One region of the Planococcus rifietoensis genome, then DNA from elsewhere that is predicted to be linked to it. Evidence: riboswitches for the same ligand, from Rfam matches in the RefSeq annotation. Region 1 holds a riboswitch; each other region holds the start of a gene.
The links. Region 1 has a riboswitch for lysine ahead of AUC31_RS04365 (Na+/H+ antiporter NhaC family protein). Riboswitches for the same ligand answer to the same signal wherever they lie in the genome.
Positions count from the first base shown of each region.

Region 2: it holds a riboswitch for lysine, as region 1 does, so the genes downstream of both, AUC31_RS05350 (aspartate kinase) here and AUC31_RS04365 (Na+/H+ antiporter NhaC family protein) in region 1, are expected to answer to the same signal.
Region 3: it holds a riboswitch for lysine, as region 1 does, so the genes downstream of both, dapA (4-hydroxy-tetrahydrodipicolinate synthase) here and AUC31_RS04365 (Na+/H+ antiporter NhaC family protein) in region 1, are expected to answer to the same signal.

Region 1 covers NZ_CP013659.2:908,134-918,452, reverse strand. Annotated here, with positions in the region: gene AUC31_RS04370 (sodium-dependent transporter) at 1-488, opposite strand, end outside; gene AUC31_RS04365 (Na+/H+ antiporter NhaC family protein) at 688-2,262, opposite strand; lysine riboswitch at 2,373-2,555, opposite strand; gene AUC31_RS04360 (bifunctional metallophosphatase/5'-nucleotidase) at 2,627-3,970, opposite strand; gene AUC31_RS04355 (sulfite exporter TauE/SafE family protein) at 3,984-4,814, opposite strand; gene AUC31_RS04350 (DUF72 domain-containing protein) at 4,814-5,674, opposite strand; gene AUC31_RS04345 (DNA alkylation repair protein) at 5,828-6,505, shown strand; gene AUC31_RS04340 (hypothetical protein) at 6,561-6,743, opposite strand; gene sufB (Fe-S cluster assembly protein SufB) at 6,902-8,299, opposite strand; gene sufU (Fe-S cluster assembly sulfur transfer protein SufU) at 8,320-8,760, opposite strand; gene AUC31_RS04325 (cysteine desulfurase) at 8,750-9,976, opposite strand; gene sufD (Fe-S cluster assembly protein SufD) at 9,976-10,319, opposite strand, start outside.
Region 2 covers NZ_CP013659.2:1,099,333-1,109,651, reverse strand. Annotated here, with positions in the region: gene racE (glutamate racemase) at 1-799, opposite strand, end outside; gene AUC31_RS05375 (MarR family winged helix-turn-helix transcriptional regulator) at 816-1,268, opposite strand; gene AUC31_RS05370 (acyl-CoA thioesterase) at 1,343-1,810, opposite strand; gene sdhB (succinate dehydrogenase iron-sulfur subunit) at 1,945-2,715, opposite strand; gene sdhA (succinate dehydrogenase flavoprotein subunit) at 2,740-4,488, opposite strand; gene AUC31_RS05355 (succinate dehydrogenase cytochrome b558 subunit) at 4,534-5,145, opposite strand; gene AUC31_RS05350 (aspartate kinase) at 5,527-6,753, opposite strand; lysine riboswitch at 6,857-7,030, opposite strand; gene uvrC (excinuclease ABC subunit UvrC) at 7,072-8,865, opposite strand; gene trxA (thioredoxin) at 8,919-9,233, opposite strand; gene AUC31_RS05335 (electron transfer flavoprotein subunit alpha/FixB family protein) at 9,491-10,319, opposite strand, start outside.
Region 3 covers NZ_CP013659.2:2,753,269-2,763,587, reverse strand. Annotated here, with positions in the region: gene AUC31_RS13645 (SDR family NAD(P)-dependent oxidoreductase) at 1-169, shown strand, start outside; gene AUC31_RS13640 (Yip1 family protein) at 320-958, shown strand; gene AUC31_RS13635 (DUF2382 domain-containing protein) at 1,004-1,834, opposite strand; gene AUC31_RS13630 (cell wall-binding repeat-containing protein) at 2,133-3,134, shown strand; gene AUC31_RS13625 (STAS domain-containing protein) at 3,267-4,103, shown strand; gene dapA (4-hydroxy-tetrahydrodipicolinate synthase) at 4,149-5,039, opposite strand; lysine riboswitch at 5,166-5,344, opposite strand; gene AUC31_RS13615 (class I SAM-dependent methyltransferase) at 5,495-6,091, shown strand; gene ypfJ (KPN_02809 family neutral zinc metallopeptidase) at 6,151-6,993, shown strand; gene AUC31_RS13605 (TraB/GumN family protein) at 7,124-8,290, shown strand; gene AUC31_RS13600 (hypothetical protein) at 8,761-9,006, shown strand; gene AUC31_RS13595 (efflux RND transporter permease subunit) at 9,114-10,319, shown strand, end outside.

The DNA.
Region 1 (10,319 bases):
ATGCCGAGCGTAATGATCCAGACAATCGCTAATGGAATGAAAATGCCCCAGACGATTCCCCCCGTCTCGCCTGGACTTACGGTCAATTGAAGGAAATCATTGAATAAGAACCCTTCTGTATCTTCCCCCCACGCCTGATTGAACGAAAACAGCGTGTATCGAATCGCCCAAGCAATGATGACCGCGTAATACACTGAAATGACGAACGATACGAACATCGCCCACCATCCGAGCCATTCTGCTTTCTTACCGCTCATTCTAAAGAATGAAAGTGGTGCGGATCCGCGATAACGATGGCCGATAGTGAACTCCAATATAAGGATTGGAATCCCGGCTGTTAAAAGAGCAAACAAATACGGTATAAAAAATGCGCCCCCACCATTTTCATATGCTACATACGGGAATCGCCAAATATTCCCTAGTCCTATTGCTGAACCGACCGCCGCCATGATAAAACCGGCTCTCGTTCCCCATGTAGAACGTTCCATTTCTCTTCCCCCTTTGTTGTAAACTTCCAATTTTTTAACAGAAAAATAGGAAGTTTGTTTATATTCAGATTATTTTGGAATCTAAATTTAGTATAACTAGGACCCTGTTCAAAGTAAAGATAATTTCTGAAAATTTTTCAAAAAAACTATTACGACAATAATAAAAAGCCGGAGATAGAATATCTCCGGCTTTCAAATCTTAGTTCTGTTCATGTTTTTCCATTAAGGTTGTGCGCTTAGACCAGAAAACGAATAGTATTGCCAAGGTGATGGCCACCGCTCCAAGAGCCAAAGGCAAGGAGCCGGTGAAGCCTATGACGATATACCCTACTGCTGCAATCGCTGCAGAAGTCAATGCATACGGAAGTTGCGTGACCACATGGTCCATATGATTGCTTCCTGCGCCTGTTGACGACAAAATCGTCGTATCCGAGATCGGTGAACAATGATCTCCAAATACTGCCCCTGCCAATACAGCCGACAAGGAAGCGAGCAATAGTTCCGGTTCTGCCTGAATCATGATCGTGCCGGCAATCGGCAACAAGATCCCAAACGATCCCCAGGAAGTGCCCGTCGAAAATGCCATGACGCCAGCTAACAAGAACAATAGGACCGGCAAGACACTCGTTGGCACATTGCCACGAGCCACAGCATCAGCCAAGAAAGTACCTGTTTCCAACGCATCAATCAAATACGTTAGCGACCAGGCAAAGATTAGGATGAAGACAGCGCCCGCCATCGATTGGATTCCCGCCCAGATGCCTCTGGCGATCCAATGCGCTTCTGCCGCTTCATTGTGCTTGATTTGCATCGCATACAAGACGATTGCAGCGAGCGCCCCGATCAACCCACCGGCAAGCAAGGACAAAGGAACATCCGTGTTTTCAAAAATGAGCCAAATGTCGAAGACTCCTCCTGCATTTACATATCCTGTCCACATCATCGCTGTGACCGTTCCCACAATCAATAACAGGATCGGCAATAGCAAATCACGGACGCGGCCATGCGAATGGCTCGGGAACTCTTCCTTCATTTCCCCTGGAATTACTTTATCCGGATTGAACAGCTGGCCTTCGGTAATCGCCAGGCGTTCATGCTTTTTCATTTCCCCGAAATCTACATCACGGATCGCGACGAAGAACACGATGGCAAGTGCCGCAATGACGTAGAAGTTCATCGGTGCCATCCACAGGAACGCTTCCAGTGCAGAATAATCCAGGAAGGTCTGTCCAGCCAGGATCGTCCCGATGATGCCGATGATTGCAGCTCCCCAGCTAGAGACAGGAGACACGACACAAATCGGCGCCGCAGTAGAATCGATGAAATAAGCAAGTTTTGCGCGCGATACTTTATAGCGGTCCGTAATCGGCCGTGCAACTTGCCCAACTGCTAAAGCATTGAAATAGTCATCAATGAAAATCAAGATACCAAGAAATACGGTAACCAACTTCGCCCCGCGGCGTGTTTTGACACGCGCAGATGCCCAATCGGCAAACGCATGGCTGCCGCCGGACAGGCTGACGAATGCTGTAATGACACCCAGCAGCAATAAGAACAAGATGATGAAAACGTTGTAAGCGTTGAAGCCCTCATTCCAAAAAATCACCGCAAATGAAGTAAATAATTCATTCACTGCCTCAATCGGTGCAAACGATGTCAAGATCAGCGCAGCTGCCACGATGCCGACGCCGAGCGACAGCAACACACGACGCGTCAACAGAACCATCGCAATCGCGATAATCGGCGGCAGTATCGAAAAGATAGTGTTTTCCATAATTAGATTTCCTCCTATTCATTTTGATGGTAAGGCTTAGACCAAAAAAGCCGGCTTATCCAAGGGATAAACCGGCTTCCTACAATTCGTCTGTGTGCACAAGCATCAAACAACCCTGTAGCTCTCCATCTGCAACTCACTGCAAATGACAGTGGCATTCCTGTTCGAAATGTCCCCAATCGCCGCTCCCCTGACCCGGAAACGGTGATTTCGGCAAGCTTCCCTTTCGAATGTGGTCAACGCGGTCAAACTCGCACATTCTACTGATGAAGGCTGCAGCCTCTACCCATCGATATCTAATTCATAAAAAGCATAGCCCAAAAAGCACACGAAATCAACTAACAGTCCATTTTGAATGTTCCTTCTATTTAATAGCTTTCATGCGAAAATAATCACCAAACACATCACGCAGGAATTCAGGCATGAAGTAACTTTTCGGCGCACGCTTCAAAGCCGGGAAAAAATAGCCGAACGTAAACAGGTCAAGCGTCGCCAGCCGATAGATACGATCGGGGTCAGCAGGCTTGCCCCCGACCCATAATTGATGTTCATCCATCTCCATGTTGCTGTGAATCATCCGGCCGAACACCGCTCCGCGAAAGCCCATGCCTTTGAGCTCAAGCTGCGGCCAGTCTTCGTTCAAGGATTGGACGTAAATTTCCTTGAGCTCCGCACCGCTGAGATCGATCACGCACGGATTGATCGGATGCGGCAACATGCGGTGGAAATCGTAGCGCGTCATTTCCCCTTGCGGCATATCTTCCATGAAAATTCCGGCATTGAACAATCCGCAATCTGCCGAAGCGAACGAAACCAAAGCATCGCCAAACAGCTCAGCCATCGGAGAGGGCTTGAACCATTCTGCTTTCAACAGGTGGTCATTATAGAAAACCGTCTCCGCCATCTGCTGCTTGCCGATGCCGACCAAGTATTCATTGAACCCTTCATCGGCTTCTGGCAACTGGTCGGTCTCGATCACTTCTGCTGTCATCTTGCGTGTCGCTATATCAATTTCAATATGGCCGATATAATAGCCGAACTTGCCGGCAGCACCGAGCAAGGTTTTGCCAATTTCTTTTCCTTGGTGGAACAGATGGTGGGTATGCGCTCCCAAGATGACATCGAGTTCCGGGCATTCTGCAGCCAACAGTTCATCTTCCCTGATGCCGAGATGGGACAGGCAGATGAGAAAATCGACCGACTCGCGGATTTCCGCTGCTTCCCGTTTGATCGCTTCCCTGCCGTTTGTCACTTGCCAGCCAAGGCGGCGGTAAAACGGGGTGAATTCTGCCGTTGCTGCAACGAGCCCGATTTTTGTGCCATCATTCGTTACGATGACCCGATTGGGGCTTGCCCATTCTGGCTGCTTGCCGTCTAAATCCAATAAATTGGCGACCACGACGGAAAAATCTGCCTGCACATACAATTCGTCCAGTTCTGCTTTAGACAGCGTAATCCCTTCGTTATTGCCGATGGTCACAGCATCGTATCCGGCTTCATTGAGCAGCTGGACATTGCCTTTGCCAGCCGTCCCTTCCGTAAACGGATGCGACCGGTCAGCGTGGTCCCCGATATCGAGCACCAAACACACATCGCCCGCTTCTTCGTGCCAGCGCCTGCGTTCCGTCAGCAAGGATTTGATGCGGAGCCAGTGCGCAAAATGGCTATGCAGGTCGTTCGTATGATAAATATGGATGGTTTCACTCATGTCAAACACCTCATTATGAACTGAAAATTCCTTCGTAAATCGAGCGGAGCCCGAGTAATAATAATGCGAGCCGCAGCACGACAACCAGAGTCTCGGATTTGATGCTGCGGTTCAGCCTCGCCCCGATCTTCGCTCCGATGTATGCTGAGGGGATGATGGCTAAGGTATAGATCCACGGGACATTGCCGAGTGAAATATGCGTGATGGAATTGACAATGGCCGATAGAAAGACCATCAGCATCGACGTTCCAACAGCTACGTGAGGCGGAAATAAAAATAGCAAGATCATGGCGGGAACGAGGATCGAACCGCCGCCGATGCCGAATAGCCCGGAAGCAAAGCCGATGAAGAAGGTCAACACGAGCGCGAACCATATCGGATAGCCGTAGACATATTGCTGATCGGTTTTGCGGTCATGGAAACTTTGCTTTTTGCCGTGATCGACAAACCAGCTCACCGCCTTCAAGCGATCCCGGAGCAACAGGAGCAGCGATAAGAACACCAATAGCAGGCCGAAATACAATTGAAAGGACGGCACATCCAGACTGCGGTTAACGAAGGCGCCTAAAATCGTGCCCGGCGCACTGCCAAGAAAGAAAATGAAACCGCTCCGGTAATCGACAGTGCCAACTTTCATATAGGCAATCGTCGAAGACAAACCGGTGAAAATCATCATGACGACCGAGAGCCCGACAATCTGTTGAGGCGATAAGTCTGGAAACAAGCTGACCGAGGAGCTGAGGAACAGCAGCACCGGCACCAATATGACGCCTCCACCAAGCCCGATGAGCGCCCCAACAATCCCAGAAGCAAGTCCGGTCACTAGAAGGATCAGGAATACCATCAGAATCCGCCTTCGAACAGGTCAAGCTGTTTCGGGGATAATCCCTCAAAATGCAAACCGTTCAATTGCTGGAACTGTTTCGCATCCCCCGCTGCATGCCCGCCTGAATTATTATTGAAGATTACATATACCTGCTCTGCCTGTTGTTCAAGACGCTTTACAGCCCGGCTGATTTCTTCTAGTTCTTTGCTGTTGTAATCATAGAGATAGCGCACTTCCCGCCATTTTTCGGCATTGCCTGGATTCAGCCAGCCGTGGACATTGCGCCCGTGCAGACGCAGCAGCACTTTATCTTTGCGGCTGGATTCCGGAACAAGCGGGATCGAACCGTCCCCCGCTTGCGGTTCATCACAGACCGAATGAATCAAGCCGTGCTCGCGGAGAAATTCCAGCGTCTTTTCTTTCATGCCGTCTGCGTACCAGGACTGATGGCGGAATTCGATTGCCAAGTCGAATTCCTGCAACTCCGAGATGATCGCACGGATTTCATCGACATGATCTTTTTGGCAGTCGAACCACGGCGGAAATTGCAACAGCACCATCGCCAGCTTTCCCGCTTCTTTAAGCGGCCTGACAGACAACCTGTAAGCTTCGAACATCTCCTCGCGGGTCGCGAATGGGTTCTCCCCGCGCTGATGCCCCGTCATGCCTTGATAAGCTTTTACGACAAATTGGAAATTGTCCGGTGTCTCGCGGATCCATTTGCTGATATTGCGCTCAGGCTGGACTGCATAAAATGAAGAATCCAGTTCCACAATCGGAAAATGCGCGCTGTAATCGACCAATTTATCTTTTTGTTTCGAGCCGGGGCTATAGACATCTGGATGATCTCCCCAGCCCGTCAATCCAACATAAATCATCGCCCTGCCTCCATTTTCGTTATTATTTTATGATAGCATAGAACAAAACAGGCGTCCTTTTTGAGATTCGCCGAAGCAATGCCAGGCGAAGTCCCCTTATTTCCCGTATGGTTACAATCACATATCAAACCATTTTTTAGGAGGTTTTTGGAAATGAAAAAACCATGGGACACAGATGCCCTTATCTCACGCTTTGAGGACAATCGCAACCCAGAGCTTGCCGTTTCAATGGCCGCTTATATGAAACACAACTTCCCATTTTTAGGAATACAGAAACCTCTGCGTACTGCGTTAATGAAAGAGCAGCTATCCACATATCTCCTCCCTGAAAAAGCACAATTGAAGTCCATTGTCCAAGCACTGTACGCACTGCCGGAACGTGAATTTCATTACGCGGCCATCGAATTGCTGGAACAAGCAAAAAAGGAACTGACTCCAGACGACTTACCGTTTTTGCGTTCGCTGGTCGAATCCAATTCCTGGTGGGACACTGTCGATGCCATCGCCCCGAAACTTGCCGGTCATATTGTGTTGCTCGACCGAACAATCACTGCCCCGCTCCTTGTTGAGTGGGCCCATGCAGAAAACTTATGGACCCAGCGAGCAGCTATTTTGCACCAGCTGAAATTCAAGCAACGCACCGACACAGAAATGCTCGGCTCCATCATAGAACTGCATGCTGAATCACGCGAATTCTTCATCCAAAAATCCATCGGCTGGGCTTTGAGGGAATACGCAAAAACTGATCCCATGTGGGTCTTGGACTTCGTCTCTGCCCATGCGCTTCAGCCACTGAGCAAGCGGGAAGCTCTAAAACACATAAAAAAATAAGCTTCGGCATCCACGAAGGACGCCAAAGCTTATTTTTTAATTGGGCTGCAGGTTTCTAGAACAACCCGCCGAGCCCGCCGCCGATTTTGGATTTAGCGAGATCAATCAATTCGTTTTTTTCGTTTTCATCGATTTTGCCGTCCTCGTATGCTTGCTTGACTTGAGTGATGATTTCTTTCGCTTCTCCCATGTCAGCGTTGCTGATTTTCTCTTTTAACGCGTCAAAAGTTTGGCTCATTAGAAAAATCCCTCCTCAAATTTCTGCTTCATCCTTTGTATACCCTTGCGATAAGCAGTAAAACGAAATTCATGCAAACGAGGAAATCCACTCCTCCAAAATAGCATAAAAAATCCCCGGCATTTTCCATGCCGGGGATTGATTAATTAATGGATTGATTAACCGATTGAACCTTCCATCTCGAACTTGATAAGACGGTTCATTTCGACTGCATACTCCATCGGCAATTCTTTTGTGAATGGCTCGATGAAGCCCATGACGATCATTTCCGTTGCTTCTTGTTCAGAAACACCGCGGCTCATCAGATAGAACAATTGCTCTTCAGAGACTTTCGACACTTTTGCTTCGTGTTCAAGTGAAACGTTGTCGTTCATGATCTCGTTATAAGGAATTGTATCGGATGTCGACTGGTTGTCCATGATCAATGTATCGCATTCGATATTCGAACGTGCGCCGTCCGCTTTGCGGCCGAAATGCACGATTCCGCGGTAAGAAACTTTCCCGCCTTGTTTCGAAATCGATTTGGAAACGATCGATGATGATGTATTTGGCGCCAAGTGAATCATTTTTGCGCCTGCATCCTGGTGCTGGCCTTTGCCGGCGATCGCAATCGACAATGTCATGCCGCGTGCGCCTTCACCTTTAAGGAAAACTGCAGGATATTTCATCGTCAATTTCGAACCGATGTTGCCGTCGATCCATTCCATTGTGCCATTCGCATCAACGAAAGCACGTTTCGTTACCAGGTTATATACGTTGTTTGCCCAGTTTTGGATCGTTGTATAGCGGCAATAAGCATCTTTTTTCACGATGATTTCAACAACAGCAGAGTGCAGTGAGTTCGTCGTGTAAACAGGCGCTGTACAGCCTTCTACGTAATGGACGCTTGCGCCTTCGTCGACGATGATCATCGTACGTTCGAATTGGCCCATGTTTTCCGAGTTGATACGGAAATAGGCTTGCAGCGGCGATTCCACTTTGATGCCTGGCGGTACGTAGATGAACGAGCCACCCGACCAAACAGCCGTGTTCAATGCAGAGAATTTATTGTCTGCTGCTGGAATGACTGTCTGGAAGTTTTCTCTGAAGAGGTCTTCGTTTTCACGAAGTGCCGCATCTGTATCTTTAAAGATGATGCCCATGTCTTCAAGATCCGCTTTCATGTTATGGTAAACAACTTCGGATTCGTACTGTGCAGAAACACCGGCAAGGTATTTCTGTTCAGCTTCAGGAATTCCCAGCTTATCAAACGTACGCTTGATTTCTTCAGGAACTTCATCCCATGAAGTCTGGCTTGCTTCAGAGGGCTTGACGTAATACGTGATTTCGTCAAAATCCAACGAGTTCAAATCTCCGCCCCATTGCGGCATTGGCATAGAATAGAATAGTTTCAACGCTTTCAAGCGTGATTCGAGCATCCATTCAGGTTCTTCTTTAATCTTCGAAATTTCTCTGACAATGTCTTCCGTCAGACCGCGTTTGGATCTGAAGATGGAAACATCCTTGTCATGGAACCCATATTTATAATCTCCGATTTCCGGCATTTTTTTCGCCATCGTCGTTCCTCCGTTCTCTGTTACGATTTTTCTTCGTCGTGCACACCTTTTTCCATGGCTTTCCACGCTAAGGTCGCGCATTTGATACGCGCCGGGAATTTGGATACACCTTGCAATGCTTCAATATCCCCAAGGTCCACTGAATCGTCGTACTCTTTGCCAAGCATCATGTCCGAGAAAATCTCGGACAGCTTCAAGGCTGTATCTACATCTTTGCCTTTGACGGCTTGCGTCATCATGGAAGCAGATGCCATGGAAATCGAGCAGCCTTCCCCGTCGAATTTGGCGTCTTTGACGATGCCATCTTCCACTTGCAGCGTTAATTGGATCCGGTCGCCGCAAGTCGGGTTGTTCATTTCGATATTGACACTGTCCTGTTCAAGCGCTCCCTTGTTGCGGGGCGTCTTGTAATGGTCCATGATCACTTGTCGATATAATTGATCTAAATTATTAAAAGACATCGCTAAAATACTCCTTTGCAGAACGCAAACCTTCCACTAGGCGATCGATATCCGATTCGTCATTATAAAGATAGAAGCTTGCGCGTGCTGTCGCTGTCACATCGAGCCATTTCATCAATGGCTGGGCGCAGTGATGACCTGCGCGGACAGCGATGCCGCTCATATCGAGCACAGTCGCTACATCATGGGGATGGACTTCTTTTAAATTGAAAGTGACGATCCCTGCACGTTTCGCCGGGTCTTTCGGGCCGTAAATCTCTAGCCCTTCAATTCCCGACATCTTATCCATTGCGATGGCTGCCATATGATGTTCATGTTTTTCGATCTCATCTAATCCGATTTCCTGCAGGAAGTCGATAGCCGCAGCCAAGCCGACTGCCCCAGCAATGATCGGTGTGCCGCCTTCAAATTTCCAAGGCAACTCTTTCCATGTCGAATCGTATAATCCGACAAAGTCGATCATCTCCCCGCCAAACTCGACAGGCTCCATGGCTTCAAGCAAATGCTTTTTGCCATACAACACGCCGATGCCGGTTGGTCCGACCATTTTATGGCCGGAAAATGCGAAGAAGTCGCAATCCAAGTCTTGGACATCGATTTTCAAGTGAGGCGCAGCTTGTGCTCCGTCCACCATCATGACAGCGCCATGTTCGTGGGCGATTTTCGCCACTTCCTTCACCGGGTTCATCGTGCCAAGCACATTGGATACGTAGACCATCGACACGATTTTAGTCCGGTCAGTAATGGCTGCACGGACGTTTTCAAGTGAGATGGTTCCGTCTTCTTCGAGCTCGATATATTTCAAGACAGCGCCGCGCTCTTTTGCCAGCTGCTGCCAAGGAATGATGTTCGAGTGATGCTCCATATACGTGATGACGATTTCGTCGCCTTCTTCCACATTGGCACGGCCATAGCTTTGCGCGACTAAGTTAATCGCGGTCGTCGTGCCGCGGAGAAAGACGATTTCCTGCGTCGATCTGGCATTGATGAATTGTTGCACTTTCTCGCGGGCGCCTTCATATTTCTCTGTCGCCCGGTTGCCGAGCGTGTGGACGCCGCGGTGGACATTGGAATTATCAAACTCGTAATAGTCTTTCAGCGCTTCGATGACTGGCGTCGGCTTCTGGGAAGTCGCCGCGCTGTCTAAATAGACGAGCGGATGTCCATTGATTTCCTGGTTGAGTATCGGGAAATAACTCTTGATCTCTGGATTCATTAGCGGACTTTCCTTTCGATAACCTCCGTCAATTGCTTTTTAACGCCTTCGATTGGCAACACGTTTACAACCGGTGCCAGGAAGCCGTGAATAACAAGACGTTCAGCTTCTTGTTTTGTAATGCCTCGGCTCATCAAATAATACAATTGAAGCGGATCGACGCGTCCGACTGATGCCGCATGGCCTGCCGTTACATCATCTTCGTCGATCAAGAGAATCGGGTTCGCATCGCCGCGTGCTTTCGGGCTTAACATCAGGACACGTGATTCCTGTTCTGCGTTAGCTTTCGTTGCGCCGTGTTCGATTTTGCCGATGCCGTTGAAGATCGCAGACGCGGAGTCTT
Region 2 (10,319 bases), 190 kb from region 1:
TTTTCGGGAACTGAATCGAACGGATGCACGGATCGTCGATGGCGAGCCATTTTTTGATGATCGTGCGGAATATCTCCGTCGAACCGGATGTATAGAATTGATGGACGGGCGGTTTGCGGCGGTCCGCAAATTTGTCCTGATAGCTCAAGTGGCGCGAAACATCTTTGGCCGTCTCCTGAGCTGACGATAGAACCGTCACGGTGTCGCCGAGCTCTTGCTCGATAAAGCCCTGCAATAATGGATAATGGGTGCATCCGAGGATGGCGGTGTCGAATTCTTTCGATTTGATCGCCGATAAGGTCTCCGCTACCATGCGGCGCGCGAACTCCCCTTCATACTCATCACTTTCCACGAGCGGGACAAAGCGCGGACACGCCAATTGAATGACGTCTGAAGCCGAAACAAGTGATTTGATGGCTTTTTCATAAGCACCGCTCTTGACGGTTCCGGACGTGCCAAGGACGGCAATCTTCTTCGTCGAAGAGGACTTGATGGCAGCGCGGGCTCCAGGGAAAATAACGCCGATGACTGGGATCGGCAATTTCTTCTGTAAGGAATTGAGCGCTGCCGCCGTTGCCGTATTGCAGGCAATGACCAGCATTTTGATATTCATTTTCATGAGCGCTTCTGCCATCTGCCACGTATAGCGCCGAACTTCCGCAAGCGGACGGGGGCCGTACGGGCAGCGGGCATTGTCGCCGATATAACAGATTTTTTCATTAGGCAAAAGTTTCATGATTTCTTTGGCGACGGTCAATCCGCCGACGCCTGAATCAATGACTCCGATTGGCGCATTCAATGTCATAGCCCCGCTCCTATTTCATGTTGATATGCATTTTCTCCAACAAGCTTGAAAATTGCTCGACTTCCTCTTCACTGAAGTCCTCGAGTACTGCTTCCAAATAATCCTGGCGCTTCTTGATCACTTCTTCAATGATCCGTTCGCCTTCTTTCAATAATTTAATGCGCACCACCCGGCGGTCCTGCTCTTCGCGGATGCGGACGACCAGATCGTTTTTCTCCATCCGGTCGACCAGATCGGTCGTCGTGCTGAAGGCCAAAAACATTTTATTCGACAAATCGCCGATGGTCATGTCGCCATGTTCGAACAGCCATTGAAGCGCCACGAACTGCGGCGGCGTGATGGTATACGAATTCAGGATTTCACGGCCTTTTTGTTTGATGATCCCGGATATATAACGCAATTCCTTTTCCATAAATGCCACACGCTCCAAGTCGTGGCGGCGGTTTAAGTTGTCTTCAGTCATGGACTTGGTTCACTCCCTAGCTACTGGTATTTGTTCCATAGTGACGCTTTCGCTCCCATAAGGCAAGAGCCGCATTATTTGCCGGAAGAAGTCAGACTTCCACTGCGCAGCATCGCCTTGTCCGCGTCGCTCCACGGATGGCCTTTGCCACTCGTTTTGGAGATTTGGACTACGGCGCCCCTGCCCGTAAAACAGGTTTCCTGCTTGTCGTTCACTGCCCAATAATGGATGTCTGCCGAAGAGTTTCCGATCGATTCCACTTTCACGTAAATCTTCAATTGTTCATCGAAAAATACTTGGCGGACGAAATCGACCTGCATGTCCGCTACCACTGGGATCAAGTCGCTGTCATTTGAAAGCCAAGCCTGCATCAAGCCGATTTCTTTCATGAATTCGATTCTGGCGTATTCAAAATAAGCGATCGGCACCGTGTTGTTGACATGCCCGAACATGTCCGTTTCCGAAAAGCGCACGTGCACCGGCGCGTAAAAAGTAAAGCCTTGCTGCCATTTAGTGAAATCCTCTATGTATGCCGCTCTCATTCCAGTTCCCCCTGTAAATCAGTTCTCATTTTGTTAGTATAGCAAAAACTGGCGCAAAGGACATCTGTTTCAACCAAGCACAGGCGCATTTTCAGATGAAACAAAAAAACTCCGCCATAAAGGCGGAGTGTAGATTAGTCGACCATGTGATCGCTTCCGAAGAAGTTACGGAACATTTGGATGCTCACGTCGCGGTTCAAAGCTGCGATTGACGTTGTTAATGGAATGCCTTTCGGGCAAGATTCCACGCAGTTTTGGGAGTTACCGCAATCCGCAAGGCCGCCTTCGCCCATGATTGCGTTCAAACGCTCATCACGGTTCATGGAGCCTGTTGGATGCGCGTTCATCAAGCGAACTTGAGAAAGCGGAGCCGCACCGATAAAGTCGGATTTATCGTTAACGTTCGGGCAAGCCTCGAGGCATACGCCGCACGTCATACATTTAGATAATTCATAAGCCCATTGGCGTTTGCGCTCAGGCATACGCGGACCTTCGCCAAGATCATGCGTACCGTCGATCGGCACCCACGCTTTGACTTTCTTCAGTGAGTCGAACATGCGGCTGCGGTCTACGATCAAGTCGCGGACGACCGGGAATGTTCTCATCGGCTGAAGGCGGATCGGCTGTTCCAGCTGATCGACAAGAGCTGTACACGACTGGCGTGCTTTGCCGTTGATGACCATTGAACATGCGCCACAAACTTCCTCAAGGCAGTTCATGTCCCAGTTGACTGGAGTTGTTTTCTTCCCGTCCATGTTGACCGGGTTGCGCCGAATTTCCATCAATGCGGAAATGACGTTCATGTTGGCGCGATATGGTAATTCGAACTTTTCCCAGTACGAACTTTCGTCAGTAGAGTTCTGGCGTTCGATTTCGAAAATAACCGTTTTTGCTGCTTCACCCATGGTAAATTAGCTCCCTTCTTATTGCTATGCTTTCGCGGAATAATCGCGTTTGCGTGGCGGGATCAAGCCAGTGTCGACTTCTTCATAATGGAAGATCGGCGCATCGTAACCGTTGAATTTCGCCATAGTCGTCTTCAAGAACTCCTCGTCATTACGTTCCGGGAATTCCGGCTTGTAATGAGCGCCGCGGCTTTCGTTGCGTTTCAACGCACCGATAGTGATGACACGTGCTAAATGTAGCATATTTTTCAGCTGGCGAGTAAACATTGCGCCTTGGTTGCTCCAAAGTTGCGTATCCGTCATGCTGATGTGGTTAAAGCGTTCAAGAAGCTCCTGGATTTTACGGTCTGTTTCTTCAAGGCGGTCATTATAGCGAACGACCGTCACATTGTCCGTCATCCATTCGCCCAGTTCTTTGTGCAAGACGTAAGCATTTTCAGTTCCGTCAAGCGCTAAGATTTCATCCCATTTACGCTGCTCTTCAGCTTCATGCTTCGCGTAAATATCGTTTGGCAAGTCTTCGGCCAATACTTCCAAGCCCTTGACATACTCAAGGGCATTCGGTCCAGCGACCATGCCGCCATAGATGGCTGACAAGAGCGAGTTAGCGCCGAGACGGTTCGCACCGTGCTGGGAATAATCGCATTCGCCGGCTGCCAAAACGCCAGGGATGTTCGTCATCTGATGATCGTCGACCCATAACCCGCCCATGGAATAATGGACTGCTGGGAAAATCTTCATCGGAACTTTACGCGGATCGTCGCCTGTGAATTTCTCATAGATTTCGATGATGCCGCCCAGTTTGATGTCGAGTTCTTTCGAATCTTTATGGGAAAGGTCCAAGTACACCATGTTCTCGCCGTTGATGCCGAGTTTTTGGTTAACGCACACATCGAAGATTTCGCGTGTCGCGATATCACGTGGGACCAGGTTTCCGTATGCTGGGTATTTTTCTTCCAGGAAGTACCAAGGCTTGCCGTCTTTATACGTCCAGATCCGTCCGCCTTCACCGCGCGCAGATTCTGACATCAAGCGGAGCTTGTCGTCGCCAGGAATTGCTGTCGGGTGGATTTGGATGAATTCGCCGTTCGCATAGTAAGCGCCTTGCTGGTACACGATCGATGCAGCAGAACCTGTGTTGATGACAGAGTTTGTGGATTTTCCGAAGATAATCCCCGGTCCGCCGGTTGCCATGATGACAGCATCCGAACGGAACGATTTAATCTCCATTGTCGTCAAGTTCTGTGCAGTGATTCCTCGCGAAACGCCTTCGTCGTCGATGACGAGGCCCAGGAATTCCCAGCCTTCATATTTTGTGATCAAGCCTGCGACTTCGTAGCGGCGGACTTGCTCATCTAATGCATATAGCAATTGTTGGCCCGTTGTCGCGCCGGCAAATGCCGTTCTGTGGTGCATCGTGCCGCCGAAACGGCGGAAGTCAAGAAGCCCTTCAGGCGTACGGTTGAACATGACGCCCATGCGGTCAAGCAGGCGGATGATGCCAGGTGCTGCATCAGCCATTGCTTTAACCGGCTTTTGGTTAGCTAGGAAGTCACCGCCGTAAACGGTGTCATCTAGGTGAATTGCTGGGGAATCCCCTTCACCTTTTGTATTCACCGCTCCGTTAATGCCGCCCTGTGCGCACACAGAGTGAGACCGTTTAACTGGAACGATGGAAAATAGATCGGCAGGTGCTCCTGCTTCGGCAACTTTGATCGCTGCCATTAGGCCAGCTAGGCCCCCACCGACGATAGAAATTTTGCCTTTCGCCATTGTAGTGTTCACTCCTCTTTTAATTCACCAATGTTTGGGACATCCTTAAACGAATGCAAACAATGCTCTGATACCAATGATCGATAATACAATAAAGACTAGAAGTGTGAAGTAAGTTGAGTAGCGCTGTGCTTTCTCTGAAACCGTGATTCCCCACGTTACAAAGAAAGACCACAATCCGTTCGCTAAGTGGAACGTTGCGGACAGGACACCCAATACGTAAAAGGCGAACATAAACGGATTCGACAGGATGTTTTCCATCATGTTGAAATCTGCCTCTGCTGCACCAATCGCAACTTGGAATCTTGTCTCAAACACGTGCCATGCGATAAAGACCACAAGGAAAATCCCGGTGTAACGCTGTGCAACAAATAAGATGTTGCGCATGTAGCTGTAATGCCCCGGGTTGTTTTTCGCTGTGAACGCTATGTATAATCCGTAGAAAGCATGATACATGAGCGGCAAGTAGATGACGAAAATCTCCAGGAAGATGACGAATGGAAGATTTGCCATGAAGTGGGCAGCTTGGTTAAACGCTTCCACGCCTTGCGTAGCGAAATGGTTGACGATCAAATGCTGCGTCAAGAACAATCCGATTGGAATGACCCCGAGTAAAGAATGCAGCCTGCGCATTAAAAATTCACGATTGTTATCCAAAAATTTTACCCCCCTCAAAAACATTAGTTGGCAGCGCAAATTTTTCCTATATCAGGAAAATATCTCTGCGTTGCTATAAGCATCATGTACAAGAATATGACATATTTATTGTACTCCCCCCCTCTAGGAGCGTCAAGGCAAGGAACCCTTTTTAGGCGCATCCAGTCTAGGGTTTGTAAAGGTTTTTACGGATATTAAATAGGAAAGAATTCATGAAAAGCTATATTTTTATTTCGAAACAGGCGAGATATAGGCATCCGTTTCACTGTTTTATAAGCTTATATAGGACTGCAATGGCATGATTTCAAATTTGAACAAAATGTGAATTTTTACACAAAATCTTGGGAACGCAAAAAAGCCCAGCTTGGCTGGGCTTTTTGCTTATCTGACAGACGCTGGCGTCAGTCCATATGCATCGTGAAGCGCATTTGCTGAGCGTTCCATTTCACTCGCCGGCACGACGACAGAGACTTTAATTTCGGAAGTGCTGACCATTTTCACAGGCACATCCTGCGTGCGAAGAATATCGAACATTTTTGCTGCGACGCCGGGATTCGACACCATGCCGGATCCGACGATCGACACTTTCGCCAAGCCGGTTTCGATATCGATAGTGTTGTAGCCGATTTTTTCCTGTGCTTCCGACAATACGCGCTGGGCTTCTACCAGGCTGTCTTCTTTGATCGAGAAGGAGACAGACGGCGGAAACTCCTCACTGATGCTTTGCACGATGATATCGACATCGATCAAGTGATCCGCCAGAGTCGTGAAGATATTGGCAAGCGAGCCGTTGAACGGCTTTGTATAGCTGACCGTGATGCGGGCGATGTCTTTTTCAAATGCCACACCGCGCACAATTAGATTTTTTTCCACAGTGATCACCTCTTGAATGATAGTCCCCGGTTCATCCGAGTAGCTGGCCCGTACAGAAAGGGGCACTTGGTTGTTCTTGGCGAATTCCACGGCGCGCGGATGAAGAACCCCCGCCCCGAGATTGGCTAATTCGAGCATTTCGTCGTATGAAATCTGTTCAAGTTTGCGGGCGCCTGTGACATAACGCGGATCGGAAGTGTAGACACCGTCAACATCCGTATAGATTTCGCATTTTTCAGCGCCTAAAGCAGCCGCCAGCGCCACAGCAGTCGTATCGGATCCACCGCGGCCAAGCGTCGTGATGTTGCCGTTCTTGTCGACGCCTTGGAATCCTGCGACCACGCAGAACAAGCCGAGTTCAAGCGCTTCCTCTAAACGCTGCGTATGGATCGTTTCGATGCGTGCATTCCGCGGAACGGATTCCGTTTCGATTCCTGCCTGCCAGCCTGTGAAGCTCAAAGCATCATGGCCGAGTTTTTTGAATGCCATCGCCAACAGCGAAATGGTCACTTGTTCACCAGTCGCGAGCAGCATGTCCATTTCACGCTTTGGCGGCTCTGCGGAAATCTCTCCCGCAAGGCCAAGCAGCGTGTCTGTCGTTTTGCCCATCGCCGAGACGACGATGACGACGCGTTTGCCTTGTTGTTTTTCCCGGATAGCGCGTCTTGCCACGCCTACGATTTTCTCCGGGGACGCCACGGACGTCCCGCCGAATTTCATTACGATTGTTGTCATTCTCTCCACTCCCACTTAAGATAAGTGGCCCTCAACAAAAAAGAGGCAACTCGCCGATTGCCCGGCAAGCTACCTCTCTTCTCATGTACGATTTCAAACGTCCATGTGAGATAGCCCTCCAGAGTCAAACTCTGACAGCCCTGCATTTCTTAAATGCAGGACCAGCATACACGCAAGCAGTGCGCATAAACTTCGGCGGGCGTCCCTTTCGGCATCCTTCACAGATTCTGCAAATCTCGGAATGCATACTATTGACGTCCGCTCCTCTATCATCACTTTTTACAAGTGATTCAATTGTGTTATTACAATACCACGAAGTTATTCTTGTTGCAACGGCTGTTCTTTGAAATGCCGTTCGATTTCCATGGCCAGCTTCTCAGGAATGCCGGCCTGCTGGATCTCGCCGGCGTTCGCTTCCTTGATTTTCCGGACGGAGCCGAAATGCTTGAGCAATTGCTGCTTGCGTTTCGGGCCGACGCCTTGCAAACCGTCGAGCGCAGATTGAATCGAATTCTTGCCGCGCAATTGGCGGTGGAACGTGATGACGAAGCGATGGACTTCGTCTTGAATGCGCTGCAATAAATAAAACGCTTCACTTGTGCGCTTCAGTTCCACCATTTCAACCGGATTGCCATACAACAACTGGGACGTTTGGTGCTTGGCATCTTTTGCAAGGCCAGCAATCGGGATATCGAGGCCGAGTTCGTCTTCAACGATTTCGCGCGCCGATTCGATTTGGCCTTTGCCCCCATCGATGATGATCAAGTCGGGCAGCGGCAAGCCATCCTTCAGCACGCGGCTGTAGCGTCTGCGGACCACTTCACGCATTGCCGCATAATCATCGGGCTTTTGCGCAGAGCGGGTTTTGTATTTCCGGTAATCTTTCTTCGATGGTTTGCCGTCAATAAAGACGACCATCGCAGACACGGCATCCGCCCCTTGGATATGGGAGTTATCGAATGCTTCAATGCGTAGCGGCGTGTGAATGTTCATCGCTTCACCCAATTCGTTGCAAGCGCCAACCGTCCGTTCTTCCTGGCGCTCGAGCAATTGGAATTTCTCCTTGATGGCAATTTCCGCATTCTTGCGCGCAAGCAGCACCAAATCTTTCTTCTTGCCGCGCTGAGGGACAAGCACTTTCGCGCCGAGCCATTCTTTCAGAAATTCCTCGTCTTCCGCTTCTTGCAGCAGGATCTCATTCGGTTTGATATGGTCCGGCTTTTCATAGAACTGGCCAAGGAAAGTTAAAAACTCTTCTTCCGGGTCGCGATATAACGGGAACATCGACACTTCGCGCTCGATCAGCTTTCCTTGGCGCACGAAAAATACTTGCACGCACATCCAGCCCTTGTCGACAGCGTAAGCAAAGACGTCACGGTTGGTGAAATCGTTCATGGCCATTTTCTGTTTTTCCATTACCGATTCGATGTGGCTGATTTGGTCGCGGTATTCTTTCGCCCGTTCGAACTCCAGATTCTCCGCCGCTTCACTCATCTTCTCGGTCAGCTCCTGCTTCACTTCGCGGAAGCCGCCATTTAAGAAGCGGCTGATGCCGTCGATCATTTCACGGTACGTATCCTTCTCTACCGGCTTGACGCAAGGCGCGAGGCATTGCCCAAGATGGTAATACAGGCAAACGCGGTCCGGCATCGTATGGCATTTGCGGAGCGGATATAAACGATCCAGCAGTTTTTTCGTCTCGCTCGCTGCATAGGCATTCGGATAAGGGCCGAAGTATTTCCCTTTATCTTTTTTGACCTGTCTCGTGATGACCAATTTCGGGTGGCGTTCCCCTGTAATTTTCAAATACGGATAGGTCTTATTGTCTTTCAGGCGGATATTGTATTTTGGATCATGTTTCTTGATGAGCGTCAACTCAAGGATAAGCGCTTCCTTGTCCGAGGAGGTGACGATGTATTCAAAGTCTTCGATCTCGTTGACAAGCCTTTGTGTTTTCGTATCGTGGCTGCCTGTAAAATATGAACGCACACGATTTTTCAACACTTTCGCTTTGCCGACATAGATAATCGTCCCTTGCCGGTCTTTCATCAAATAGCAGCCCGGTTGGTCAGGTAAAACCGCGAGTTTGTGTTGCATCATTTGACTTTTCATTTTATCACCCTATTTAAAAAACCGGGTTCCACGAATGGGACCCGGTTTTGGAATTATGCGTGTTTTTCAACCAATTCAGCCAAAGCTTCTTTTGGACGGAAGCCGACGACTTTATCGACTGTTTCGCCGTTTTTCATCAAAAGAAGTGTCGGGATGGACATGATGCCGTATTCGCTAGCTGTCTGTTGGTTTTCATCAACATCCAATTTCACGATTTTCACTTTGTCGTCCATATCTGCATCAAGTTCTTCAAGAACTGGCGCGATCATTTTACAAGGCCCACACCATGCTGCCCAAAAGTCGACCAATACGAGTCCTTCTGAAACTTCCTGTTTGAAATTCTGATCTGTTCCTTTAACGATTGCCATGTATAATTCCTCCTTAAGTGATAACCAAACTATATTTCGATTATAGCAGACGTGATTTACGCTAGCTATTTATTTGCCTAGTCCTTCCATACCCGGCTGTTGTTGGCGTTAAACTGCCTGGATTTGATGTCGTCAATGTATTTAAAGTTCAGGAGATTCCGCTACAGGGGCACGCTTCAGGCTCGTAGGAGTCGGCCTCTTTCGCTTCATCTCTAGTTGCAGAAAAAAACAGCCCGCATAAATGCAGGCTGTGGTGATTACATGACTTTCTTGAATTCTTCCGTGAGCAACGGGATGACGTCGAATAGATCTCCGACGATTCCGTAGTCTGCCACTTTGAAGATATTCGCTTCCGGGTCTTTATTGATCGCAACGATGACTTTGGAGTTGGACATTCCTGCCATGTGCTGGATCGCGCCGGAAATTCCTGCTGCGATGTAAAGATCAGGTGTAACAACTTTCCCTGTCTGTCCGATTTGCAAGGAATAATCGCAGTAATCCGCATCGCATGCGCCGCGTGATGCTCCGACAGCGCCGCCGAGAAGGTCAGCCAGTTCCTGCAATGGTTCAAAACCTTCCTTGCTCTTGACGCCGCGTCCGCCGGCGATGATGACTTTCGCTTCCGAAAGGTCGACGCCTTCTGCAGATTTGCGGACGACGTTTTTGATGATCGTGCGCAAGTTTGTAATATCGACTGACAAGCTCGATACATCGCCAGAACGTTCTTCACGCTCAAGCGGCGTGATGTTGTTCGGGCGTACTGTAATGAAGACAACTCCGTCTTCTTTCAATTTCACTTTTTCAAATGCTTTACCGGAATAGATTGGGCGGATGAAGACTGCGTCTGCGCCTTCCCCTTCGATATCCGTCACATCGGAAATCAAGCCGGTCTGCAATTTCGATGCGATTTTTGGCGACAAGTCCTTGCCAACCGCAGTGTGGCCGAAGACAATTGCTTCAGGCTGTTCCTGGTCAACAACTGCCATGAATGCTTGGCCGTAGCCGTCAGATGTATAAGATTTCAAGTGTGGGTGCTCAACTGTGATGACACGGTCAGCGCCGTAAGCGACCAATTCGTTTCCGAAC
Region 3 (10,319 bases), 1.7 Mb from region 1:
AACCGTGCGCTTGCTGACGCGAATCGCGCCGAAGATGCTGGAGAAGCGCTCGGCAAGATTCGTCAAAATGAATTTAGAGAAAACGCCGCCTGAAGCACCGCATAGCGGAACGCTCTATGAACCTGGACAGTCAGCGAAAGAACCTGAAGACGGAAATCCGAAAGCTTAGGCAGCAGCTGCCTAAGCTTTTTTTAACGGCATGCAGTCCGTTATCTTTCTTCCAGTCATTTACAAGTATAGGAGAGTGTGATTAGATGGGAATAAAAGGGGGAAATATTCATGAGATATACAGAAAAAGGGAAACGAGGCGGGTTGCTGAATGAATGAGCCGACTGCGTACGCTGAATTGAATCCATTTACCGCCATCTGGACGCGCCCACGTGAGACGGTGCGCTATGTCATCGAAGAAAAAACTACCAGCTTTATCGTCTTACTGTTAGTGCTGGTAGGATTTGCAGGGGCGCTTTCCGGGGCTTCCGGTGGTGAGGAAATGTTTCCGGCCACAGGAGTGATTCTTGGCGCCTTACTGCTCGGGCCACTTTCTGCAGTCGCTGGGATCGCCATCATTTCCGGCATTTATAAGCTGTTGGGAAAATTATTCGGCGGCGTCGGGACGTATTCGGAAATGTTCCGTGCGGTCGTCACATCAAGCATTCCGCAAATTTGGCTATTGCCGATGTGGCTAATTTGGCTGCTCACATCACCGTCAACTTTCTATGCAGAAGTAGACCCCGCCATGTCAGAGCCTGACACGGGTCTCGGTATGGTAATCGGCTTTCTGCTGCTGGCAGCCGTGATTATCGTCGGCATTTGGACGTTTGTAATCCAGTGCAAAGCAGTTGGAGAAGCACAGCGATTTTCAGCTTGGAAAGGATTTTTCGTAATTGTGATCCCGTCCGTGCTGTTGGCAGTTGTCATCATTACCTTGTTAGCGATGTTCTTGTTTGCCGCATTTTAATTAAACACAAAAAAACGACCCCAAAATCTGGGGTCGTTTTTTTGTTTAAGGCTTTTCATAGCGCTGGACATTATTTTCATCAATATCAACTGTCTCACGCTGCACCGTTTCGCTGATATGCTTTGTCTCCTGGACTTTGCGTTTATGGACGATGATCTCCTCGCTGACATATTTCACTTTGCGCACTTCCAGGCGTTCTTCGATGACGGGAATATGCCAAAGGCCGTCTTTTTCGTAAGTCTCAGCGGAGTGGCCGCTCGCTTCATATTCCGATAGCTCCTGATTGACTGGGCGGCGTTCGACTTCGACTTCTTCCCGTTCATACGGAACATCAAGCGTCTGTTGTTCTTCAATGGTGTTCTTCCGGATATCGACACTTCCGGATTCGACCCATTTCTTATCGACCGCCAAGCGTTCTTCGTGAAGTTCCATCCGTTGTTCGTCGCTCAAATCAGGCGTTTCGGTTGTTGGCCGATCTTCTTGGGCACGCCCATTTCCAGATAAGCTGGCAGCGGCGGCATCGAAATTCTGGTAATTCATGCCGTATTCACTGTCTATATATAGAACGATTTTGCCGCTTTGGATTTGCTTATAGTACTCGTCCGCCTCAAAGTCGGAGAGGCCCATTTGCTTGAGCGCATCTTTTGTCGGGTCTTCGCCGGAAATGAACGATTTGAACTTGTCCATGAAATCGCCCTCGTCCGTATTTAAATGGACATCCGTCTGCCCTTGTACCATTTGCAGTTGTTGTCCGTTCAAAGCAACGACGTACATATCTTCTTCCTTATATCCTTGTGCTTTCAATTCACCTATCTCATGGATCACTTCCGCCTGCACATCAAACGTGCCGATCAATTTATGGCCGTGTTTTTGCATAATAGCATCCTCCTGTAAGGTCAATGTTTTGCCGTGTCTGCGTTATGGCTTATGTACCCGGAAAGCGAGAGTTCATAAACCTTGGCACAGCTTAGGAAATTTGAAGAAGAGGATAAGAGTCATGAATGAGAAGTTGAAGAAGAATCTGTGGAGTTATTAAATTATTGTTTAAATTGAAGTGGCGAAGAAGTATTTATGCCTACTAAAAAATATTTTTGTAAACCTATTGTAATGTTCATAAAATATCATATAATTGGAAAAGAAATGAATACATTACAGAATGGGGAAACGAATAACGATGACTTATAGCAAAGTTTTGACGACTGCAGCATTGACTGCAGCTTTGGCTCTTGGAGCAATTTTACCGACTGGTGCAGCATCTGCAGCTGAACTTACTGAAGACAATTCTTACCGTTTTGCTGGAAGCGATCGCTACCAGACGAGCTTGGAAGTCTCTCAGGACTGGCCTGATAACAGTGTTGAAACAGTCGTTGTAGCAACAGGCGGGGATTTCCCGGATGCATTGGCTGCAACACCATTGGCTGGCGCATATTACTCTCCTTTACTTTTGACGAAAAAAGATTCATTGCCTACAGGATTTGCTGCTGAGCTGAAGCGCCTTGGCGCAAAGAAAGTTATCTTGGTAGGTGGAACTGGCGCAATTTCTGAAAAAGTACAAAAAGAAATCTCAGCACTTAAGATCAATGTAGAGCGTATCAACGGAAAAACACGTTATGAGACTGCTGTTAATATCGCAGAAGAAGTGGGCATGGGGGATACTCTTTATGTAGCGACTGGCGCAAACTTTGCTGATTCATTGTCTGTTTCTCCAGCTGCAGGCTATTATGCAGATCCAATCCTTCTAGTACCAGCATCAGGCGCTGTACCAACAGTCGTTGCTGATTACATCAAAGCGAACCAGCCAGAATGGCCAATCATCGTTGGCGGTGAAGGTGCAGTTGGGCCGGCAGTTGAAGACTTGTTCGTAGACCCAATCCGTATCGCTGGAAAAACTCGTTATGAGACAAATAAAGAATTCAATGAATTCGCACTAGAGTTCGGATTCATCGAAAATCAAAGTGAAACCTTTATTGCTACAGGAGCAAACTATCCGGATGCATTGTCGGGGAGTGCTTTAGCAGCTTCATACGGTGGAGCATTAGTTTTGACTGCAAAAACGCCATCTGAAGCATCTAAACAACAAATCCAGAACTTCGAAACACCAGATTCCTTCTACACAATTCTCGGCGGCGAAGGAGCCGTTTCTTCTGAAACATTGAAACAATTATTTGCAAAATAATACCTGAAAATGCCTGCCAACCGGCAGGCATTTTTTTCTCAGTAAAAGCAAAAAGCTATTTCTTGTATAGAAGATTAGGTATAATGAATCCGTTGCAAGAAATAAAGCGAGCAGCAATTGACGGAGGTACCAATGGAAAAAGAAATGGTGTTATTCGGTAAACGAGTGGAAGAAGAAAAATATATGATTGCGGAATTGATTCAGGAAGAGCGGCATGCGGCTTTGCCGAAAGAACTGGTGGAAAGCAACCGGGAGTTTTCGGCACTGGTGTTGGAAGAGCGCGTTCGATTCATTGAATTGCTCGGCAAATCCTTGCAGAACAGCTGCCGCGAAGAAGAAATCATGGCGGATATGTCAAAGTGGGGAACCGCCACCGGGAACTTTTTCTTGGAGCACGGCATGACCTTGGATGTGGCGCTTGCTGAAACGGCATTGTACCGGAAGCACATTGCGACCTTGATTAAAAGTGAAGGCCGCCGTTTGGCTATTTCCCCGGAAATAACGTATGATGCGGCGGAATTATTGCATGCGCTTTTAGATCATGCGACGTATTCCTATACCCATGCGTATACGACTTCTTATCAACGCAATTTAGCGACAGCACGCCAGGAGTTTCTGGAATTGTCGGCACCTGTCGTCCCAATCAGCGATTCGGTCGCCATTTTGCCGCTCGTCGGCAGCATTGAAATCGACCGGGCGCGTTATATTTTGGAGCGCACGCTCTTGTCGGCAAGTGAATTGAAGATCAATACATTGATTGTCGATTTATCAGGAGTGATCCGGGTCGATACGATGGTGGCCGATCAAGTCATTAAGATCATCCAGTCGCTGGAGTTGATCGGTGTCAAAGCGGTGTTGACGGGGATCCGTCCGGAGACTGCGCAATCCTTGACCACACTCGGCGTGGATGTGCGGACATTGAACATTGGGGGCAGTTTGAAGCGCGCCCTGGAAAACGTCTATAATTGAAAAAGCTTCGCAGACCCTGAAACAACGGATCTGCGAAGCTTTTTTTTAATTGGTGACCGCGTCTTGTTTAGCGGACGGCAGGAATTGCTGCAAGGTAGCAGTTTCTTCTTCTGTTAATGCGAGCATCGGCAAGCGTACGCCGCCAACCGGGACGCCCAATAGGTTGAGCGCCGCTTTGACCGGGCTTGGGCTCGGTGCTGCGAACAACGCTTTCATCGTCGGCAGCAATTTGCGGTGAAGCGCGGCGGCTCCAGCTGTATCGCCTGTGCGGAATAATTTGATCATCTCCTGCATGTCATTGCCGATGATGTGCGAAGCCACTGAGACAATGCCCGTTCCGCCGATAGAAAGCATCGGCAAAGTCAGGCTGTCGTCGCCGCTATAGACGGCGAAGTCGCTGCTTGTGCGTTCAATGATTTCTGAAGCAGCATCCAAATCTCCGCTCGCTTCTTTCACGCAGGTGATATTGTCGATAAGCGACAAGCGGACGATGGTATCGACTGATAGATTGACGACGCTGCGGCCCGGAATATTATAGAGCATGACCGGAAGCGCCGTCGCGTTTGCGATCGCTTCAAAATGGCGGTACATGCCTTCCTGTGATGGTTTGTTATAGTAAGGGGTGACGAGCATGATGCCATCGACGCCCGCTTGCTCTGCTTGCTGGGTCAAAGCGACCGAAGCGCGCGTATTGTTCGAGCCGGTGCCCGCGATGATTTTTGCACGCCCGTCTGCGACAGTGACAACATGGACGAACAGTGCCACTTTTTCGTCTGTTGACAAAGTCGGCGATTCGCCGGTTGTCCCGGCGACGACGATGCCGTCCGAACCGTTATTGATTAGATATTCCACGAGATTTGTTGTTGCCTGAAAATCGATTTCACCGTCTGAGTCGAATGGCGTCGCCATCGCAGTGATCACTTGACCGAATTTCATAGAGAACACACCCTTTTCTAAGTTTTTTTCAAAAGTTAGAGGTGGGGGCCGGTCCGGAGTAAACAAAAAGGCAGCAACGGGGGCCCGTTGCTGCCGTTAGAAACAATGTTTACCAATCGTTCCTGTTCGTCAGATAGCCCTCCATATAGTTTCCTATATGACAGTCCGACACTTCTTCAGTGCAGAACCAGCGCACAGGAATATGAGCATCCTGCCGCTTCGGCAAATCCCCCTTTCGGCAATCTTCTTAAGAGCTCATACTCCTCGGATTGCGTACTGATGGTTTTTGCGCCTCTATCCTCGCTCCACTAAGGAAGCAAGAAATTATTGAATTAGCTGTAATATAACAGAAAGAAATGGGAATGGCAAGAGAAAAAGTATTTTTTATTTTGCAAAATGTGGGAATAGAAAGCTGCGGCTTGAACTGCTCTCAATAGATTAAAGGAGGCAAACAGATGGACGATCATCAAATGGATCGGCAATTGAATATCCACACGGGTGGGGAGCAGATGGGCTTTAACGCGTCGATGCATGAACATCGTTTCGAAGTGACGCCCTATGCGTGGCTGGATAGATTGTTCAAGGCACATCCGCTGAAGGGCAATGGCAGGCTGGTCGATTTCGGGAGCGGCAAAGGGCGTTTGAATTTCTTTGCACATCATTTGTTCGGGACGGCGTCTGCAGGAGTGGAAGTCGACCCTTCGCTTCACGAAGCCGCACTGCGGAATTTGCAGCGCTTTAAGGGAAAACCGGATATCGAGTTCATTAACGGCTATGCACAAGATTATGAGATCCATCCGGATGACCGCTGGTTTTATTTTTTCAATCCGTTTTCCGATCCGGTGTTCATGACGGTAGTAGATAAGATTTTGGCATCAGTAGCCGATCATCCCCGGGAAGTCGAAGTGATTTTATTTTATCCGGCAATCGAGTATACCGATTTCCTCGACCGGCGTACTGCTTTTGAATTGATCAGCGATATTGCGCTGCCAGTGGGGGCGGACGATCCACGCGAACGATTTTTGGTCTACCGCTTGCCAAGATGGGATTAAAGTTTCTAATGAAACGGGTATAGCTTTATTAAAATGGATGCGGAAAGAGGGTTTCGGTTATGAAATGGAAAGGGCGAGCGGGCAGCAGGAATGTAGAAGACAGGAGAGGGCGCAGTGTTGGCGGGCCAGTTCTTGCCGGCGGCGGGATTGGCGGCTTGCTGATTGTCCTGTTGATCACGTTTCTCGGGGGAGACCCGGGAGCGATACTCGGCGACAGCGGAGGAACTTCTACTTCGGAACCATATGTGGCAAGTGAGCGGGAAGAAGAACTGGCCGATTTCGTATCGGTCGTCCTCGCAGATACAGAAGAGGTGTGGGCGGAAGTGTTTGCTGAAGAAGGCATGGAATATGTCGAGCCGACTTTGGTGCTGTTTTCCGGAAGCGTCCAGTCAGCATGCGGCATGGCCGGTTCTGCAACGGGGCCGTTTTACTGCCCGGCGGATTCCAAGCTATACATCGATTTAAGCTTTTACGATGAACTCGAGCGTCAGTTCAACGCACCTGGTGATTTTGCAATGGCGTACGTCGTCGCGCATGAAGTCGGCCATCACGTGCAGAACCTGCTTGGCGTGCTTGGGGATGTCCAGCAGGCGCGAAATCAGCTGAGCGAGACCGAATACAATCAATTGCAAGTGCGCTTGGAATTACAGGCGGATTATTTGTCGGGCGTCTGGGCGCATCATGCTCAAGGCTTGGGCTATCTGGAAGAAGGGGATTTGGAAGAAGCCCTGACGGCTGCCAGTGCGGTCGGCGACGATACAATCCAGAAGCGAACGCGTGGCTACGCTGTACCAGAAAGCTTCACTCACGGCACTTCTGAACAGCGTAAGGAATGGTTCTATAAAGGCTTCCGTGCCGGTGATCTGAATGAGGGCAATACGTTTAACGCGCCAGAATTATAAGCTTTCGAAAAGATTGATATTTTGCGCTTGGTGATTCATTATAAAGAATAGACAGTCTTTTTCATCGGCAACCGTAAATGAAGAAGAAATCCTATTCTATGAAGGAAGTACACTCATGACACAAGAAATAATGACCGAAGACAATATCACCCGTCTCGAAGTGGACGGCAAACAATTGATTTTGATCGGCACCGCGCATGTGTCCAAACTGAGCGCAGAGCAGGTAAAGGAAGTCGTCGAACGCGAACGGCCGGATTCCGTGTGCATCGAACTCGACGCACAGCGCTATGAATCGGTCATGCAGGATAAGAAATGGAAAGAAACCGATATCTTTAAAATTATCAAGGACAAGAAGGCAAGCCTGTTATTGATGAACTTGGCCATTTCCTCATTCCAAAACCGTCTAGCTGACCAGTTCGGCATCAAGCCCGGTTCGGAAATGATCCAGGGCATCCGTTCGGCAGAAGAGACCGGAGCAGAGCTGGTCCTTGCCGACCGCAATATCCAAGTGACGTTTTCGCGCATTTGGGGCAATATCGGGCTGATGGGGAAAACCCAGCTGATTTCGTCTGTATTTTTCAGCATCTTCAGCAAGGAATCGATTTCCGAAGAGGAACTGGAGAAGATGAAGCAGCAAGATACATTGAACGCGGTGATGGACGATTTCACGAAAGCCTTCCCGCGCATCAAAAAGCCGCTTATCGATGAACGCGACCAGTATTTGGCGCAAAAAATCAAAGAAGCGCCTGGGAAAAAGGTCGTCGCAGTTCTCGGTGCCGCCCATATTCCCGGCATCACGCGTGAAATCCATCAAGAGCAGGATTTGAAGGCGCTCAACGAAGTGCCAAAAAAATCGAAATGGCCGAAGATTATCGGTTGGGCCATTCCGCTGCTCATCTTGTCGATAATTGCGTATACATTTTATGCAAACCCGGCCGCTGGATTTGACCAGGCGGTTAGCTGGATTCTTTGGAACGGCACGCTTGCCGCGATTGGTGCGGCGGTCGCTTTCGGCCACCCGCTTGCGATCCTCACCGCCTTTGTTGCCGCGCCGATTTCATCGCTCAATCCGCTCGTTGCGGCGGGCTGGTTTTCAGGGCTCACGCAAGCTTTTGTCCGCCGGCCGAATGTTGGGGATTTCGATACCTTGTCGAAAGACGTGTTCACCGTCAAAGGCTTTTGGGACAATAAAGTGACACGTGTATTGCTGGTGATCGTATTGACCAATCTCGGCAGTTCGCTCGGCACATTCATCGGCGGCGCGGACGTGTTGCGCTTGTTTTTCGAAAACTTATAATTAGATGTGGAGAAACCACTGAAAACGTGTTTCCGAAGCTTACCGCTCGCTTTCCGTGGGCTCGCGCCCAAGCCTCCTCAGTCGCTGTGAAACCCTTGTGCTCCCACATCTGCGTGGCAGATGCGTCGCAAATGAATGAGCTCAGTTTAGCTTCGCTCATTCATTCCTTGCGGGGTCTCGGTCGTCTCGCTAATCCACAGGAAAGATAAAGTCGACCTACAGGAGACTTTATCTTTGCGAAAGTAATGCGCAGCATTATTGAGCAGAAGGTTTTACGAGCGGACGCTTCTCCAAACACTTCGAGACTCCACTTATTCTTCTAATAAAAAAGCTTCCCCAAAAATTTAGGGGGAAGCTTTTTTCATTTCTAGATACCCGCATAAAAATGTATAAAAAGTACTCTTAATGAATGATTTTTATCAGAAAAAGGAGTATAACTAAAGTATAAAACCGAACGGAGGCGCATGGAGATGGATTTCCTGTTGATGGGGATCTTATTGTGGTCGCTGGTGATTGCTGCACTGCTGCTCGGATTGTACGGAGTTTGGAAAAGATCGTGGAAAGCGTTGTTTTGGGGAGGGCTTGCATCACTTTTGCCGATGGGCCTCATCTTTATGGGAGATGACAGCTGGGTGTTCAAATTGAGCATCTTGCCGCCGCTTTTGATGTTCATCGGAGCGTATTTCCTGAAACAGCGGCGTCCTGCAAAAGTTTAACCTGGAACCGGCCGAAATTTTTCGGCCGGTTTTTGAGTGTTTAAAGTGGTGCTTTCTGATTAGTAGTTATACAATAGTTATACAACAATCGGAGGGAGATAATCCTTATGCAGTACATACTCGAACGCAGTAAATTATTCATCTTTTTGATTTTGATCCTCATGTTGGTAGGGGTTTACACTTTCCTGACGCTGCCGCAGCGTGAAATTCCTGAAACGCCTCCAGGGCTCGTACTGGTTTCGACGATCTTGCCTGGCGCAGAGCCGGAAGAAGTGGAAACGAGCATCACGAACCCGATTGAAAGACAGCTGCAAAGCATTGATGGCATCGCGTCGATGAATTCCATTTCAGCGAATTCGGCTTCCATCATTACACTCGAAATCGAAGACGGCGTTGAACCTGAGGGCTTGATCAATACGATCCAGCAGCAAACACAGCGCGCCGCCGGCAGTTTCCCGGACCAAGCCCAGGACACCAGCGTTGAAAAGCTGGATCTGACTTTCCCGCTGGTTTCCTATATGTTCTACGGAGACCAAGCGGAACTTGCGGAACTCGAAGAGCCGCTTGCGGACTTGTCGGATGAAGTCGAAGCGGTATCCGGTGTTGCCGGTACACAAATTAAAGGATTGAACGGCGAGCAGGTCGTCATCGAACTCGATGGAGATGCGCTCGCAGAAAATCAATTGCAGCCATTCGAAGTGCTTGAAAGCTTGCAGCAAGCGAATCAGCCGCTGTCTCTTGGCACCCATAGCGACGGCGAGCAGCAATTCGTCTTGACCGTGCAGAAAAGCCAAGGCATCGAAAAACTGCGTGAACTGCAAGTCGGCCAAGCAGCGGTTCCGCTTGCTGATGTAGCAACGGTCGAATTGGCCGAAGTTCCGGCGGAAGACATCGTCACGTTCGAAGGCGAGCCGGCGATTTCCTATACCGTCTTTTTACAGACCGGCCAGGATGTGCCGTCTGTCGATGACCGCGTCAGCGAAGTGATCGAAGCCTTCAATGAAGACTTGCCTGCGGGCATTTCAGCTGAACGCTATGTGTCACAGGCTGAAAACGTCAATGAGATTTTCAGTTCGCTTTATATTTCACTGTTGATCGCGGTGCTCGCTGTATTGGTCGTCACCACTGCAGGGTTGACGCTGTACGGAGCGTTTGCCGTAGCGTTGACGGTGCTTGCTTCGGTGTTGATTGGGCTCATCCCGATCCCGTCGCTCGGCGTCGATTTGAACCAGATTTCCGTCATCGGCTTGATTATTGCGATCGGGATATTGGTCGACGACAGCATCGTTGTCAACGATAATATCCAGCGCCGT